DNA from 2 places in the Cellulomonas wangsupingiae genome. Region 2 is predicted to be linked to the other one. Evidence: predicted binding sites of a transcription regulator. Region 2 holds the regulator's gene; the other holds the start of a gene.
What was found. Region 2 encodes LexA, which represses DNA repair genes until DNA is damaged. Its sites were predicted from a motif close to TCGAACANNTGTTCGA; they were not measured.

Region 1: the regulator LexA is predicted to act here: its motif matches at 5,149-5,164, upstream of uvrA (excinuclease ABC subunit UvrA).

Annotation. Positions count from the first base shown of each region.
Region 1 is NZ_CP101989.1:2,190,199-2,198,085, forward strand. Features, by position in the region: gene uvrC (excinuclease ABC subunit UvrC) at 1-1,595, opposite strand, end outside; gene NP075_RS10195 (OsmC family protein) at 1,697-2,209, shown strand; gene uvrA (excinuclease ABC subunit UvrA) at 2,238-5,105, opposite strand; gene NP075_RS10205 (glycoside hydrolase family 15 protein) at 5,240-7,114, shown strand; gene NP075_RS10210 (MBL fold metallo-hydrolase) at 7,111-7,824, shown strand; gene NP075_RS10215 (acyl-CoA dehydrogenase family protein) at 7,828-7,887, opposite strand, start outside.
Region 2 is NZ_CP101989.1:1,723,522-1,731,408, reverse strand. Features, by position in the region: gene NP075_RS08035 (polyphosphate polymerase domain-containing protein) at 1-579, shown strand, start outside; gene NP075_RS08030 (CotH kinase family protein) at 608-2,692, shown strand; gene serA (phosphoglycerate dehydrogenase) at 2,803-4,002, shown strand; gene NP075_RS08020 (DUF5302 domain-containing protein) at 4,084-4,272, opposite strand; gene nrdR (transcriptional regulator NrdR) at 4,375-4,878, opposite strand; gene NP075_RS08010 (LysM peptidoglycan-binding domain-containing protein) at 5,042-5,431, opposite strand; gene lexA (transcriptional repressor LexA) at 5,818-6,555, shown strand; gene NP075_RS08000 (L-lactate dehydrogenase) at 6,709-7,713, opposite strand; gene NP075_RS07995 (ATP-dependent DNA helicase) at 7,792-7,887, opposite strand, start outside.

The DNA of each region.
Region 1 (7,887 bases), 470 kb from region 2:
CCGAGCTCGGCCAGCGCCGCGGCGGCCGCCGCCACCTGCGGCGGCCCGCCGTCGACCACCACGAGGTTGGGCGGGTAGGCGAACCGCGTGGGGCGGCCCGTGCGCTCGTCGATGGGACCGCTGCGCGGGGCGTCGTCCTCGTCGCCCTCCCCCAGGTCGAGGTCCTGCGAGTCGACACGGGCCGCGAGGTACCTCCGGAAGCGCCGCGTGATGACCTCGTGCATCGCCGCGGTGTCGTCGCGGGCACCCTCGCCCTCGGGCCCCCGCACGGTGAACAGCCGGTACTCGCTCTTGCGTGCCAGACCGTCCTCGAAGACGACCATGGACGCCGACTGGTACGTGCCCTGGTTGTGCGACACGTCGTAGCACTCGATGCGCAGGGGCGCCGTCGGCAGGTCGAGCGCCTCCTGGATCTCGCGCAGCGCCAGGCTGCGGCTCGTCAGGTCGCCCGCACGCCGCGTGCGGTGCAGCGCGAGGGCGTGCTCGGCGTTGCGCAGCACCGTCGCCGCGAGCTCACGCTTGTCACCCCGCTGCGGCACGCGCACCTGCACCCGGCTGCCGCGCAGCCCGGACAGCCACGCCTGGACCTGCTCGACGTCCGTCGGCAGCACGGGGACCAGCACCTCCCGCGGCACCGACGCCGGGGCCGACTCGGCGTCCTCGTTGCCGTACACCTGCTGCAGGAGGTGCTCCACGAGCGCGGCGTCGTCCAGGTCCTCGACCTTCTCGACGACCCAGCCACGCTGACCGCGGATCCGCCCGTCGCGCACGTGGAAGACCTGGACCGCCGCCTCCAGCTCGTCCCCCGCGAGAGCGAACACGTCGGCGTCGGTCCCGTCGGACAGCACGACCGCGTTGCGCTCGGTGGCCTTCTCGAGCGTCGCGATGTCGTCGCGCAGCCGCGCGGCGCGCTCGTAGTCGAGCTCCGCGGCGGCCGCCTTCATGGCCTGCGTGAGCCTGCGCGTGAACCGCGCCGTGTCGCCCGCCATGAAGTCGCAGAAGTCCTGCGCGAGCTGGTGGTGCTCGTCGACGCCGATGCGGCCCACGCACGGCGCGGAGCACTTGTCGATGTAGCCCAGCAGGCACGGCCGGCCCTGCTGCCGGGCACGCTTGAAGACCCCGGCCGAGCAGGTGCGCACCGGGAAGACGCGCAGCAGCAGGTCGACGGTCTCCCGGATCGCCCACGCGTGGGCGTAGGGCCCGAAGTAGCGGGTCCCTCGTCGCTTCGCGCCGCGCATGACCTGCACACGGGGCACCTCGTCGGCCATCGTCACCGCCAGGTACGGGTACGACTTGTCGTCGCGGTACTTGACGTTGAACCGCGGGTCGAACTCCTTGATCCAGGTGAACTCCAGCGCCAGGGCCTCGACCTCGGTGCCGACGACCGTCCACTGCACCGATGCCGCCGTGGTGACCATCTGCTGCGTGCGCGGGTGCAGCCCGCCGATGTCCTGGAAGTAGCTGTTGAGCCGGTTGCGCAGGCTCTTGGCCTTGCCGACGTAGATGACGCGGCCGTGCTCGTCCCGGAACCGGTAGACGCCCGGGGCGTCCGGGATCTCACCCGGCGCGGGTCGGTAGGTCGCGGGATCGGCCATGCCTCCGAGCCTATGTCGGGTGACCGACAGACCCGTTCCCGCGCCCGGGCTCCCGGGGGGTACGCACCTCACGCTGTGACGCGCACCACTAGGGTCTGTCCATGGCACAGCTGCTGCACCAGTACTCCGTCGACCTCACGTGGACCGGTGCGGGCGACGCCGGCACGGCGACCTACACGTCGTACGGCCGCGACCACACGCTGACCTCGGGCGCCAAGCCGCCGCTGCCCGGCACGTCCGACCCGCACTTCCGGGGCGACCCGAACCGCTGGTCGCCGGAGGACCTCCTGGTCGGCGCCCTCGCGCAGTGCCACATGCTCTGGTTCCTGCACCTGGCCGCCGCCGCCGGGGTCGTGGTCGTCGGCTACCAGGACGCGGCGTCGGGGACGATGCGCATCGAGGCCGCCGGGAACGGGCAGTTCACGGAGGTGGTGCTGCGCCCCCAGGTGCAGGTGCGCGGCACGACCACCGAGGGCGGCACCGTCGTCGCTCCCGAGCTGCTGGCGGACCTCCACCACCGGGCGCACGAGCACTGCTTCATCGCGCGCTCCGTCAACTTCACGGTCCGGGTCACGCCCGGCGCCGTCACGGTCGAGCAGCAGCCGGCCGTCTGACGCGTCCCGCCGCGCCGGCGGCCGGCCGTCACGCCGGGACGCTGACGCGTTCCGCCTCGGGCTCCAGCACCTCGGCGAGGAACCGCCCGGTGTGGCTCTCGGGGACGGCGGCGACGTGCTCCGGCGTCCCCTCGGCGACCACCGTGCCGCCGCCGGACCCGCCCTCGGGGCCCATGTCGACGACCCAGTCGGCGTTCTTGATGACGTCGAGGTTGTGCTCGATCACCAGCACGGTGTTGCCCTTGTCGACCAGCGACTGCAGGACGCCGAGCAGCTTGCGGATGTCCTCGAAGTGCAGCCCGGTCGTCGGCTCGTCCAGCACGTAGATCGTGCGGCCGGTCGAGCGCCGCTGCAGCTCGGCGGCGAGCTTGACGCGCTGCGCCTCACCGCCCGAGAGCGTCGGCGCCGGCTGCCCGAGGCGCACGTAGCCGAGACCGACGTCGACGAGGGTGCTCAGGTGGCGCGAGATCGCGGGCACCGCCGCGAAGAACCCCGCGGCCTCCTCGATCGGCATGGCCAGGACGTCGGCGACGGTCTTGCCCTTGAAGTGCACCTCGAGCGTCTCGCGGTTGTACCGCGCCCCGTGGCACACCTCGCACGGGACGTACACGTCGGGCAGGAAGTTCATCTCGATCTTCAGCGTGCCGTCGCCGGAGCACGCCTCGCAGCGCCCGCCCTTGACGTTGAACGAGAACCGCCCGGGCGTGTAGCCGCGCACCTTCGCCTCGGTCGTCTCGGCGAACAGCTTGCGCACGTGGTCCCACACACCGGTGTAGGTGGCCGGGTTGGAGCGCGGCGTCCGGCCGATCGGGCCCTGGTCGACGTGCACCACCTTGTCGAGCTGGTCCAGGCCCGTGACACGCCGGTGACGCCCCGCCACCTGGCGCGCGCCGTTGAGCTCGTTCGCCATCACCGTGTACAGGATCGAGTTGACGAGCGTGGACTTGCCCGACCCCGAGACCCCGGTGACCGCCGTGAGCACACCCAGCGGGAACGAGACGTCGATCCCCCGCAGGTTGTTCTCCCGCGCACCCACCACCGTCACCTGACGCGACCGGTCGACCGGCCGGCGCTGCGCCGGCATGGGGATCGAGCGGCGCCCCGACAGGTACGCACCGGTGACGGACTCGGTCGACGCCAGCAGGCCGTCGAGGTCGCCGGAGTGCACCACCCGGCCGCCGTGCTCGCCGGCCCCGGGCCCGATGTCGACGATCCAGTCCGCGGTCCGGATCGTGTCCTCGTCGTGCTCGACGACGATGAGCGTGTTGCCCAGGTCACGCAGGCGGGTGAGCGTGTCGATCAGCCGGCGGTTGTCGCGCTGGTGCAGACCGATCGACGGCTCGTCGAGCACGTACAGGACGCCCACCAGCCCCGAACCGATCTGCGTCGCGAGACGGATGCGCTGCGCCTCCCCGCCCGACAGCGTCGCGGCCGGACGCATGAGCGACAGGTAGTCCAGCCCCACGTCGAGCAGGAAGCCCAGGCGCGCCTGGATCTCCTTGATCACCTGGGCGGCGATCGCCCGCTCGCGCTCACCGAGCTGCAGACCGTCGATGAACGTGCGGGCCTCGTCGATGGGCAGCGCGCACACGTCCGCGATCGAGCGCCCACCGATCTTGACCGCGAGGACCTCGGGCTTCAGCCGGGTGCCGTCGCACGCGGGGCACGGCACCTCGCGCATGTAGGCCTCGTACTTCTCCTTGCTCCAGTCCGAGTCCGTCTCGGCGTGGCGGCGCTGGAGGAAGGTGATGACACCCTCGAAGCCCGTCGAGTACTGCCGCTCACGGCCCCACCGGTTGCGGTAGCGGACGTGCACCTCGTGGTTCTGCCCGTGCAGCACGGCGTCCCGTGCGCGCTTCGGCAGCGCACGCCACGGCGTGTCCATCGAGAACCCGAGGTCGGCGGCGAGCGCCGTCAGGACCCGCTGGAAGTACTCGGACGACGTCTGCGCCCACGGCGCCACCGCACCCTGCGCGAGCGAGAGCTCGTCGTCGGGGACGACGAGGTCCGGGTCGACCTCGAGACGCGAGCCGATGCCGGTGCACTCGGGGCACGCACCGTACGGCGCGTTGAACGAGAACGTCCGCGGCTCGACCTCCTCGAGCGTGAGGACGTGGTCGTTGGGGCAGGCCCGCTTCTCGGAGAACCGGCGCTCCCGCTGCGGGTCGTCGGCGTCGGCGTCGACGAGCTCGACGACCAGCAGGCCGTCGGCCAGGCCGAGCGCGGTCTCGACCGAGTCGGTCAGCCGGCGCTGGACGCCGTCGCGTGCGACCAGGCGGTCGACGACGACCTCGATGTCGTGCTTGAGCTTCTTCTCCAGCGCCGGCGGCGACGCGAGCTGCACGACCTCACCGTCCACCCGCGCACGCGAGAACCCCTTGCCCTGCAGCTCGCGGAACAGGTCGGCGTACTCCCCCTTGCGGCCGCGCACGACGGGCGCGAGCACCTGGTAGCGCGTGCCCTCGGGCAGCTCGAGGAGCCGGTCGACGATCTGCTGGGGAGTCTGGGCCGTGACACGCTCGCCGCACACCGGGCAGTGCTGCGTGCCGGCGCGGGCGAAGAGCAGGCGCAGGTAGTCGTAGACCTCGGTGATCGTGCCCACGGTCGAGCGCGGGTTGCGGTTCGTCGACTTCTGGTCGATCGACACGGCCGGCGACAGCCCTTCGATGAAGTCGACGTCCGGCTTGTCCATCTGGCCCAGGAACTGGCGCGCGTAGGCGGACAGCGACTCGACGTACCGCCGCTGCCCCTCCGCGAAGATCGTGTCGAACGCCAACGAGGACTTGCCGGAGCCGGACAGCCCGGTGAACGCGATCAGCGCGTCACGAGGAAGGTCGAGGTCGACGTTGCGCAGGTTGTGCTCGCGCGCCCCGCGGATCACGAGGCGGTCGGACAGTGGTTCGGTCACAGCGGACGAGTCTACGTCGGACCACCGACAGTCGCACAGGTGTTCGACCCTCGGGCGGTGCCGGCACGCCGCGCCCGCCCATCGTCGGGCGGGGGCACCGCGAGCGCGTCATGCTGGTCGCGATGATCCCGCCCGCAGCCCCGCCCTCCGACGACCGCGGCCCCGCCCCCGGCCTCCTCGGCTGCCAGGTGCCCCTCGAGGAGTACGCCGTGCTCGGGGACGGGCACACCGCCGCGCTGGTCTCCCGGCGTGGCTCGGTCGACTGGCTGTGCCTGCCGCGGTTCGACTCCGACGCGTGCTTCGCCGCCCTGCTCGGGACCCCCGAGCACGGCCGCTGGCTGCTCACCGTCCGCGACGCCACCGAGGTCACGCGCCGGTACCGTCGCGACTCGTTCGTCCTCGAGACGACCTACCGCAGCGCCCGGGGCACCGCGGTGGCCACGGAGGCCATGCCGCTGGGCGACGGCCGGGCCGACATCGTGCGCCGCGTGGAGTGCACGGACGGCGAGGTCGAGGTCGAGCACGAGTGGGTCGTGCGGTTCGGCTACGGCGCCGTCGTGCCGTGGGTGCGCCACGACACCGACGCCGACGGCTGCGACTCGATCCGCGCGGTCGCCGGCCCCGACTCCGTCGTCCTGCGGGGCGACCGGCTGCCGCAGGCCGACGACCACCGGCACCGTGACCGCTTCACCCTGCACGCCGGCGAGAGCGTCGAGCTGTCGATGACGTGGGTGCACTCCTGGGAGCCGGTCCCGCCACGGCTGTCCGTGCCCGACCGGGTCGACGCCACGGCCGTCGCGTGGGGGGCGTGGGCACGCGGCTGCACGTACGACGGCCCGTACCGCGAGGCCGTGATCCGCTCCCTGCTGGTCCTGCGGATGCTCTCCGACGTCACCACGGGCGGCATCGTCGCCGCACCGACGACGTCGCTGCCCGAGACGTTCGGCGGCGAGCGCAACTGGGACTACCGCTACTGCTGGCTGCGCGACGCGGCGCTCACGCTCGAGGCGCTGCTGGAGCAGGGGTTCCGTGACGAGGCGACGCAGTGGCGCGACTGGCTCGAGCGCGCCGTCGCGGGCGAGCCCGAGGACCTGCAGATCATGTACCGGCTCGACGGGAGCCGCCGGCTGCCGGAGACCCGCCTCGACCACCTGCCCGGCTACGCCGGGTCACGTCCCGTGCGCCTCGGCAACGACGCCGTCGGCCAGGTCCAGCACGACGTGCTGGGCGAGGTCATGTCCGCCCTGGCGATGGCGCGCGACACGGGGCTGTCCGAGACGGCCGGCTCGTGGTCGCTGCAGCGCCGGCTCGTCGACGACCTGGCCGCGGCCTGGCACGAGCCGGACCGCGGGATCTGGGAGGTGCGCGGGCGACCGCAGCACTTCACCCACTCCAAGATCATGGCCTGGGCGGCGCTCGACCGTGCGGTCCACGCCGTGGAGACCCACGACCTGCCCGGGCCGGTCGAGCGGTGGCGGCAGGTCCGCCAGGACATCCGTGACGACGTCCTCGCGCACGGGTGGGACGCCGAGCGCGGCACGTTCGTCCAGCACTACGGGGCGACGCACACCGACGCGTCGCTCCTGCAGCTGGTCCACGTCGGCTTCCTGCCGGCAGACGGACCCCACGTCCGCGGGACGGTGGCGGCGATCCGCGAGGAGCTCGAGGTGGCCCCCGGCCTGCTGCTGCGGTACCGCACGTCCCGCACGGACGACGGGCTGGCGGGCGCGGAGGCACCGTTCCTGGCCTGCTCGTTCTGGCTCGCCGACGCGCTCGCCCGCGGGGACGACGTCGCCGGGGCTGCGCAGGTGCTCGACGCGGTCGTCCCCCTTGCGAACGACGTCGGCCTGCTGGCGGAGCAGTACGACCCCTGGGAGCGCCGCATGGCCGGCAACGTGCCGCAGGCCCTGTCCCACCTCGCGCTCGTGCGTGCGGCGCACAGCCACCGCCTCGCGGTGGCACGCGCCGAGGCGACCACGGTGGCGGGTGCGCGGTGAACGACGGCTACACCGGCCGCGTGCGCCCTGGGGGTGCGAGCGACGTGCGCCTGCTCGGCGCCGCGGAGATCCGCAAGGCGTCCGTCGGGCCGATGGACAACGCCGCGTACCTCGTGACGTGCCGACGCTCGGGTGCGCAGCTGCTCGTGGACGCACCGGCCGACCCGGACCGTCTGCTCGCGCTGGTGCGCGAGGGGTCCGCCGCGGGCCGGCTCGACACCGTCGTCGTCACCCACCGGCACGGCGACCACCTGGGCGCGCTCGCACCGCTCGTGGCGCGGACGGGTGCGGCGGTCGCGGCCGGCGAGGACGACGCGGACGCCGTGGAGCAGGCCACGGGGTGCGCGGTGGGCACGCGGCTGGCGCACGGCGACACGATCTCCGTCGGGCGGCTGGTGCTCGACGTGGTCGCGCTGCGCGGGCACACGCCCGGGTCGGTCGCCCTCGCCCTGACCGAGCCGCCGGCTGCCGACGCACCGGGCGCCGTGCCCGGCCGGGTGCACCTGTTCACCGGTGACTCGCTGTTCCCCGGGGGCGTCGGCGCGACCGGCGGCGACGTCGCCAGGTTCGGCCGACTCCTGGGCGACGTCACCTCGCGCGTCTTCGACCGGTACCGCGACGACACCTGGGTGTACCCGGGGCACGGCGACGACACCACGCTGGGCGCGCAGCGCCCCGCGCTGCCGCAGTGGGCCGCCCGCGGCTGGTGAGCGTCAGCCCTCCGGCGGGCCCAGCACCGACGTCGCGACCGTCGCGTGCGCCGACTCGTCGTC
Region 2 (7,887 bases):
GACCTGCTCGCCTACCACCTCGCGGCCCACCGGCGCCGGCGCCGGTTCAAGGTCCGGACCCGCACCTACCTCGACTCCGCGCAGTGCTGGATCGAGGTCAAGACGCGCGGCGCGCGCGGCACGACGGTCAAGGACCGCGTCCCGCACCTGCTCGACGACCGCGCCACCGTCGCGCCCGCGCTCCCGTTCGTCACGGCCACCCTGACCGCGCACGGCATCACGGCCGCCGACGAGATGCGGTGGGGCCCGACCCTCGTGACGCGGTACCGCCGCGCCACGGTCCTGCTGCCGGACACCGACAGCCGGCTGACCGTCGACGTCGACCTGACGTGGCACGACGGCCGTCGTCCCCTGCAGCTGCGGCACCTGGCGGTCGTCGAGACGAAGACGGGGTCCACGGCCTCGGTCGCCGACCGCCTGCTGTGGGCGCACGGGCACCGTCCGCTGCGGATCTCGAAGTACGCGACGGGTCTCGCGGCGCTGCAGCCGGAGCTGCCCGCGACCCGGTGGCGCCGCACCCTGCGCCGCCACCTCCTGCCGCACGGCGCGACCGCCGCCGAGGCGTACGCGCACGGCTGACCGAGCACGAGCACCCGAGGAGACGACGATGTCACGACGGAACACCCGCATGCTCGGGGCGGCGGTGCTGGCCTGCGCGCTGGCCGTGCCCCTGGCCGCACCGGCGGCCGCCGCCGGCGCACCCACACCGACCACCGCCGTGGCGGCGGCCACCGACGCCGAGCCCACGGCGGACGTGACGTTCTCCGTGAGCAGCCGCGCGTTCACCGGGACGCTGCAGGTCACGCTCGGCACGTCGGTGAGCGGCGCCCAGGTGCGCTACACGACCGACGGCTCGGCGCCCACGGCCTCCTCCCCCGTCGCGTCCGGGCCGCTGAGCCTGACGCGCAGCACGGAGGTCCGCGCGCAGGCCTTCGTCGACGGCACGGCCAGCGGCGAGCCCGCGTCGGCGCAGTACGTCGCGACGTCCGTCACGACGACGCACGACCTGCCGGTGCTCGTGCTGGACTCGTTCGGCAAGGGCGCCGTCGGCGACGACTACCACGCGTCGGCCGTCGTCGAGCTGCAGCCGTCGGGCGGCACCACGTCGCTGACCGCGACCCCCGCCCTGGTGACGCGAGCGGGGTACCGCCTCCGCGGGCAGTCGAGCCGCATGTTCGACAAGAAGCCGTACCGCCTGGAGCTGTGGGACGACGCCGGCGACGACGCGGACCTGCCGTTCTTCGGCATGCCCGCGGAGTCCGACTGGGTCCTGCGCGGGCCGTTCGCCGACAAGTCCCTGGTGCGCGAGGCCCTGGTCTACGACCTGGGCCGCGAGATGGGTCTGCACACCCCCCGCTACCGGCTCGTCGAGGTGTACGTGAACGACGACGCGCAGCCCGTCGCGGCGAACGACTACCGCGGCGTCTACATGCTCGAGGAGACCATCAAGAACCAGAAGAACCGCCTCGACCTGAAGAAGCTGGACCCGCAGGACGTGACCCCGCCGAAGGTCGAGGGCGGCTACATCGTCAAGTTCGAGTGGCTGGCGGCCGAGCAGCCGCTGGTGCCATGCACGGGAGCGTCGGCGTGCTGGTCCGACCTCGAGGTCCACGACCCGGACGACCTCGTGCCCGCCCAGCTCGACTACATCGCCGGCTACGTGGGCCGCGTCAACGACGCGATCCACTCCGCGAACCGCGCGGACCCCGCGACCGGCTACCCGTCCCTCATCGACGTCGGCTCGTTCGTGGACCTGGTGATCGTCAACGAGCTCAGCCGCGACATGGACGCGTACTACCGCAGCCAGTACTTCTACAAGGACCGCGGCGGGTTGCTCACGGCCGGCCCGCTGTGGGACTTCGACCTCACGTTCGGGGTCGGCGGGTACTTCCAGAACGAGCAGGTGTCCGGCTGGCAGTACCAGCAGAGCCGGCAGAACCCCCCGACCGACTGGTTCACCGTCCTCATGAACGACCCCGCGTTCGTCAACCGCGTCAGGACCCGCTGGCAGGAGCTGCGCCGCGGGACCCTGGCCGACGCGTCCCTGCGCTCGCACCTGTCCACCCTGACCGCACCGCTCGGCGGCGCGGCGGCCCGGAACTTCCAGCGCTGGCCGAACCTGTCGACGCAGATGATCGGGCCCTTCATCACCCCGACCGCCGGGACGTGGACCGGCCAGGTCGACCAGCTCCGGGACTGGATGCTGCGCCGGGCCGCCTGGCTGGACACCACGGCGGCGTGGGGCGGACCCGTGACGCCCCTGCCCACGCCGACCGCGTCGCCCACGCCGAGCCCCACGCCCACCGCCTCACCCACGCCCACCACCTCACCCACCCCCACCGCCTCACCGACGCCGTCCGTGACGCCGAGCCCCTCGCCGACCCCCGGCGGCCAGGCGTGCACGGCGGCGTTCCGGGCGGTCTCGACGTGGCCGGGCGGGTTCCAGGGCGAGGTGACCGTCACCGCGGGGGCGCGTGCGCTCACGGGCTGGTCCGTCACGCTGGGGCTGCCCGCCGGCGTCGGCGTCAACCAGGCGTGGAACGCCACGCTGACCGGCTCGGGTCCGGGCCTCACCGCCCGCAACGTCGCGTGGAACGGCGCGCTGGCGGCCGGCGCCACCACGACGTTCGGGTTCATCGGCTCGGCGTCGGGGACCCTCGGCACCCCGACGCCGACGTGCGCGGCCGGCTGACAGGTCCGCTCCGACGAGGCCGTCCGGACCGCCGCCGTGCGGGCCGGACGGCCTCGTCCGTCCTTCGGGACGACTTTGGTCGGCGGCCGCGCCCGGGGCCACCATGGGGCGTGCCCACCGCCCTGCTGCTCGAGAACCTGCACCCCCACGCCCGCACGATCCTGGAGTCCGCGGGCTTCGACGTCGTGACGCGTACCGGCGCGCTGGACGAGAACGAGCTCGTCGACGCGCTGTCCGGGGTCCAGGTGCTGGGCATCCGGTCCAAGACGGACGTGCCGGCCGAGGTGCTGGCCGCCGCCCCCGACCTCGAGGTCGTCGGGGCCTTCTGCATCGGCACCAACCAGGTCGACCTGCAGGCGGCCGCCGGCCACGGCATCGCGGTGTTCAACGCGCCGTTCTCCAACACGCGGTCCGTCGTCGAGGTCGCGATCGCCGACATCATCTCGCTGACGCGCCGCCAGACGGTGTTCGACAAGGAGATGCACGCGGGCGTCTGGAACAAGTCCGCCACGGGTGCCCACGAGGTGCGGGGCCGCACCCTGGGCATCATCGGCTACGGCAACATCGGCACGCAGCTGTCGGTGCTCGCCGAGAACCTGGGCATGTCCGTCGTGTTCTACGACACGGCCGAGAAGCTCGCCCTGGGCAACGCCCGCCGGATGAGCACGCTGGACGAGCTGCTGGAGGCGTCCGACGTCGTCACGCTGCACGTCGACGGCCGCGCGGGGAACGCCGGCATGTTCGGGGCCAAGCAGATCGCCCGGATGCGGCCCGGCTCGATCTTCCTCAACCTGTCGCGCGGGTTCGTCGTCGACTACGCGGCGCTGCGTGACGCGGTGCTGTCGGGCCACATCGCGGGCGCGGCCGTCGACGTGTTCCCGGTGGAGCCGAAGCGCAAGGGCGACCCGTTCGAGTCCGAGCTGCGCGGCCTCCCGAACGTCATCCTCACGCCGCACACCGGCGGGTCCACCGAGGAGGCCCAGGCGGCCATCGGCCAGTTCGTGGCGAACAAGGTCCGCGACTACCTGGCGACCGGGTCGACGAACCTGTCGGTGAACCTGCCGAACCTGGCGCTGGACCAGCGCCCCGACGCGCACCGCATCGCGTACCTGCACCGCAACGTCCCGGGCGTCCTCGCGACCATCAACGCCACGCTCGCGGAGCACGGAGTCAACATCGAGGGGCAGCTGCTCGCGACCCGCGGCGAGCTCGGCTACGTGGTCACGGACGTCGCGTCGCCGGTCGCGCGCGAGGTCGTGGACGTGCTCGCCGGGCGTCCGGAGTCCCTGCGGCTGCGCCTGCTCGACTGACGGGCCCACCTGCGACGACGGGGCCGCGCAGCACGTGTGCTGCGCGGCCCCGTCGTCGTGCGGCCGGGTGAGCCGGGCGCGTCAGGCCGAGCCGGACTTGCGCTGGAACCGGCGCTGGGTCGGCCCCGCGGTCTCCGCGCCGTGCACCGCTCCGGTGTTGCGGCTGCCGTCCGCGGTGGGGTGGCCCTGGGTCTTCTTGCGCTCGAGCGCCGCCCGGAACCTCTCCTTGGTGTCGTCGCTGACCGCCGAGGGCTGGTCGTCCTGAGTCATGTGATCCGTCCTCCGCTCGCCGGCGTGGTCACCGGCCGTCCCAGCCTGGTCGACGCGGGCCGCGGACGCCAGCCCATTCGCGCCCTGCGCGTCGCGGCGGCGTCAGGACGCGGCGGTCGGACCCGCGCCGGCACCCTCGGCGTCGGTGGCCGGCTCGTCGCCGTGCTCGGCCCGGAGGCCGGAGATCGCGGTCTCGAAGTCCTCCAGCGAGTCGAAGGCCTGGTAGACGCTCGCGAACCGCAGGTAGGCGACCTCGTCGAGGTCGCGCAGCGGGCCCAGGATCGCCAAGCCGATCTCGTACGCGTCGATCTCGGCGGAGCCCGCGGTCCGCAGCGTCTCCTCGACCTTCTGGGCCAGCAGCGCGAGGTCGTCCTCGCTCACGGGCCGACCCTGGCAGGCCTTGCGGACGCCGTTGGCGATCTTCTCGCGGCTGAACGGCTCGGTCGCACCGGACCGCTTCACGACCGACAGGCTCGCCGTCTCGATGGTGGTGAAGCGACGGTGGCAGCTCGGGCACTGCCGGCGTCGGCGGATCGACGACCCATCGTCGGACGTGCGGGAGTCGACGACACGGGAGTCCGGGTGCCGGCAGAACGGACAGTGCACAACGGACCTCTCGGCATGGCGTCGGACGGCGGCCGCACGTCGTGGACGCGCGGACGCAGGCGACGCTAGGCCGTCGCGCGCGCCGCCGCAACACGCACCCCGGCGACGTCGCGTCTGGGACGTCCGCGCCTCCGGGCCGGGCCGCCCACCGGACGACGGGGCCTCAGGCGACGGGCACCACGATCGTCGCGCCGGCCTGGAGGCCGCCCGACGGCAGCTCGTTGAGCGCCATGAGCTCCAGCACGACGTCGCGCACGTCCTCGCCCGGGGCCGCCACGTCCGCGGCGATCGCCCACAGCGTGTCACCCGGCGCGACGACCACGCGTCGCACCTCGGTCGCCGCGGTCGGCCCGTCGGCGTACGCGGACGCGGCCGCTCCCCCGACGCCACCGGCGAGCACCAGCCCGAGCAGCCACACGACGGCGCGACCACGGGCGGTGAGCCGCAGCGGGCCCGCGGCCGGCACCGCACGAGCACCGCGCGCCACGCCAGAAGGTGCAGCGGCAGTACGGCCCGTTCCGTGCACCCGCGGTGCGATCGAAGTCGCGCTCATGTCGTGCTCCTCTCCTCGCCCGTCCGGCCGCCGCTGTCGCCGCGGCGACCACCAGCACCTTCCGAAGCCTCGCCCGTCGAACACATGTTCGTCGAACATCTGTACGATGTCTACCAGAGCCGGCCGACATCCGTCGAGACACGCTCGAACAGGTGTTTGATCCGCCCACCCCGCACCCCTAGGGTGAGTGCTGCGACGAGTGCACCACCGACCACCGACATCGCTCCGACGAGGCCGTCCGCGGCCGACCCGGCGGCGAGCCGCCCGACCGGTCACCGGCCGGCCGGGACGGGCGGCGCAGGGTGCTCCACGACGCGCGGGTCCCCGACGGGCTTCGCGACGGACCGACGGCAGGAGGCGCAGTGGACGTGCAGGACGGCTCGACGATGCAGGCACGCAGACCGCACGGGGCGCCCGCGGGCGCGCCCGCGGAGGTCGAGGAGGTCCCCGGCGACGGCCTGACGACGCGCCAGCGGCTCGTGCTGGAGACCGTGCGCGCCTCCGTGGAGCAGCGCGGCTACCCGCCGAGCATGCGGGAGATCGGTGACGCCGTCGGTCTCACCAGCCCGTCCAGCGTCAAGCACCAGCTGACGTCGCTCGAGCGCAAGGGCTACCTGCGCCGGGACCCGAACCGGCCGCGCGCCATCGAGGTCGTGCAGCCCGACGACGCGCGCTCGGTCGCGCCGTGGGCGTCGCGGTCCGGCGCGCCGCTGCTCGACCCGGACGCCCCGGAGCGGGACAACTCCCCCGCCCCGTCGTACGTCCCCGTGGTCGGTCGCATCGCCGCGGGCGGGCCGATCCTCGCCGAGCAGGTCGTGGAGGACGTCTTCCCCCTGCCGCGCCAGCTCGTCGGCGAGGGCGACCTCTTCCTGCTCAAGGTGGCCGGGGACTCGATGATCGACGCCGCCATCTGCGACGGCGACTGGGTCGTGGTGCGCCGCCAGCCCGTGGCCGAGAACGGTGAGATCGTCGCCGCCATGATCGACGGCGAGGCGACGGTCAAGACCTTCAAGCGCGCCGACGGGCACGTCTGGCTGCTGCCCCACAACCCGGCGTACGCGCCCATCGACGGCGACGGCGCCACGGTCCTGGGCCGGGTCGTGAGCGTGCTGCGCAGCCTGTGACCCGGTCGGCGCACGGCGCCCCCGGCGAGCACCCTGCAGGGCGACCACCCTGCACGGCGGACTCGTCGAGGCGCGGCGGCGCCGCTGACGGACGGTCCACCACGGGAACGGGGGCGGGCGGTCGCACCGCACCGCCCCCGTGCACCGCCGCGGTCAGAAGCCGAAGCGCCGGGCGACCGAGCGCACCGCCTGCGCCGAACGACGCATGCCCGTGATCTCGTCGGACGACATCGGCACCTCCAGGCGCTCGAGCACGCCCGAGGACCCGACGATCGACGGCACGCTCAGGCACACGTCCGAGATGCCGAGGTAGTTGTCCAGCAGCGAGGAGACCGGGAGGATCCGGCGCTCGTCCTTGAGCACCGCCTCGATGATGCGGGACCCCGCCAGTGCGATCGCGTAGTTCGTCGCCCCCTTGCCCTCGATGATGCGGTAGGCCGACTCGACCACCTCGCGGGCGATGGAGTCGCGCACCTCGCGGGTCAGGGGCCCGTTGCCGCCGGTCCCCTCCCACTCGAGGATCGGGACCGCGCCGATCGTCGCCGAGCTCCACAGGGGCAGCTCGGTGTCGCCGTGCTCGCCGGCCACGTACGCGTGCACGTTCTGCACCGCGACCCCCGTGTGGCGTGCGATGAGGTAGCGCAGGCGCGAGGAGTCGAGCACGGTGCCCGAGCCGAACAGCTGCGAGGGGGGCAGCCCGGAGATCTGCAGCGCGGCGTACGTCACGACGTCCACCGGGTTGGTCACCATGACGTACACCGCGTTCGGTGCGACCTCCACGAGGCCCGGCAGCACCTTGCGGACGAGCGAGATGGTGGCCTCGGCGAGGTCGAGGCGCGACTGCCCGGGCTTCTGCTTGGCACCGGCCGTGAACATGATGACGTCGCAGTCGGCCATCACCGCCGCGTCGTCCGAGCCGATGACCTCCGCCATCGACGTGAACTGGATCCCGTGCGAGAGGTCGAGCACCTCGGCGTCGACCTTCGCGCGGTTGACGTCGAGCAGGGCGACCGTGCGGGCCGCACCGCGCATGAGCGCGGCGTAGGCCATCGTCGAACCCACCGCCCCGGCGCCGACGATGCCGAGCTTGGACGTGCGCCGTGGCACGGACGGCGACGGGCTGAGGGCGAGCTCGTCGCCCTCGATGGCTTCGGCCATGGTCGTTTCCCCTCGTCACGGGCGTCGAACGCGGAACCGAGGCAGACCCGCCCGGTCCGGCACGCCCCGATCACGAGGCTAGTCCGAACCCGCCAGGCGGCGCAGCGCGGCGAGGACGGCGTCACGGTCCGTGGTCCGCCAGAACGGCGGCATGGACCGCTGCAGGTACTCGCC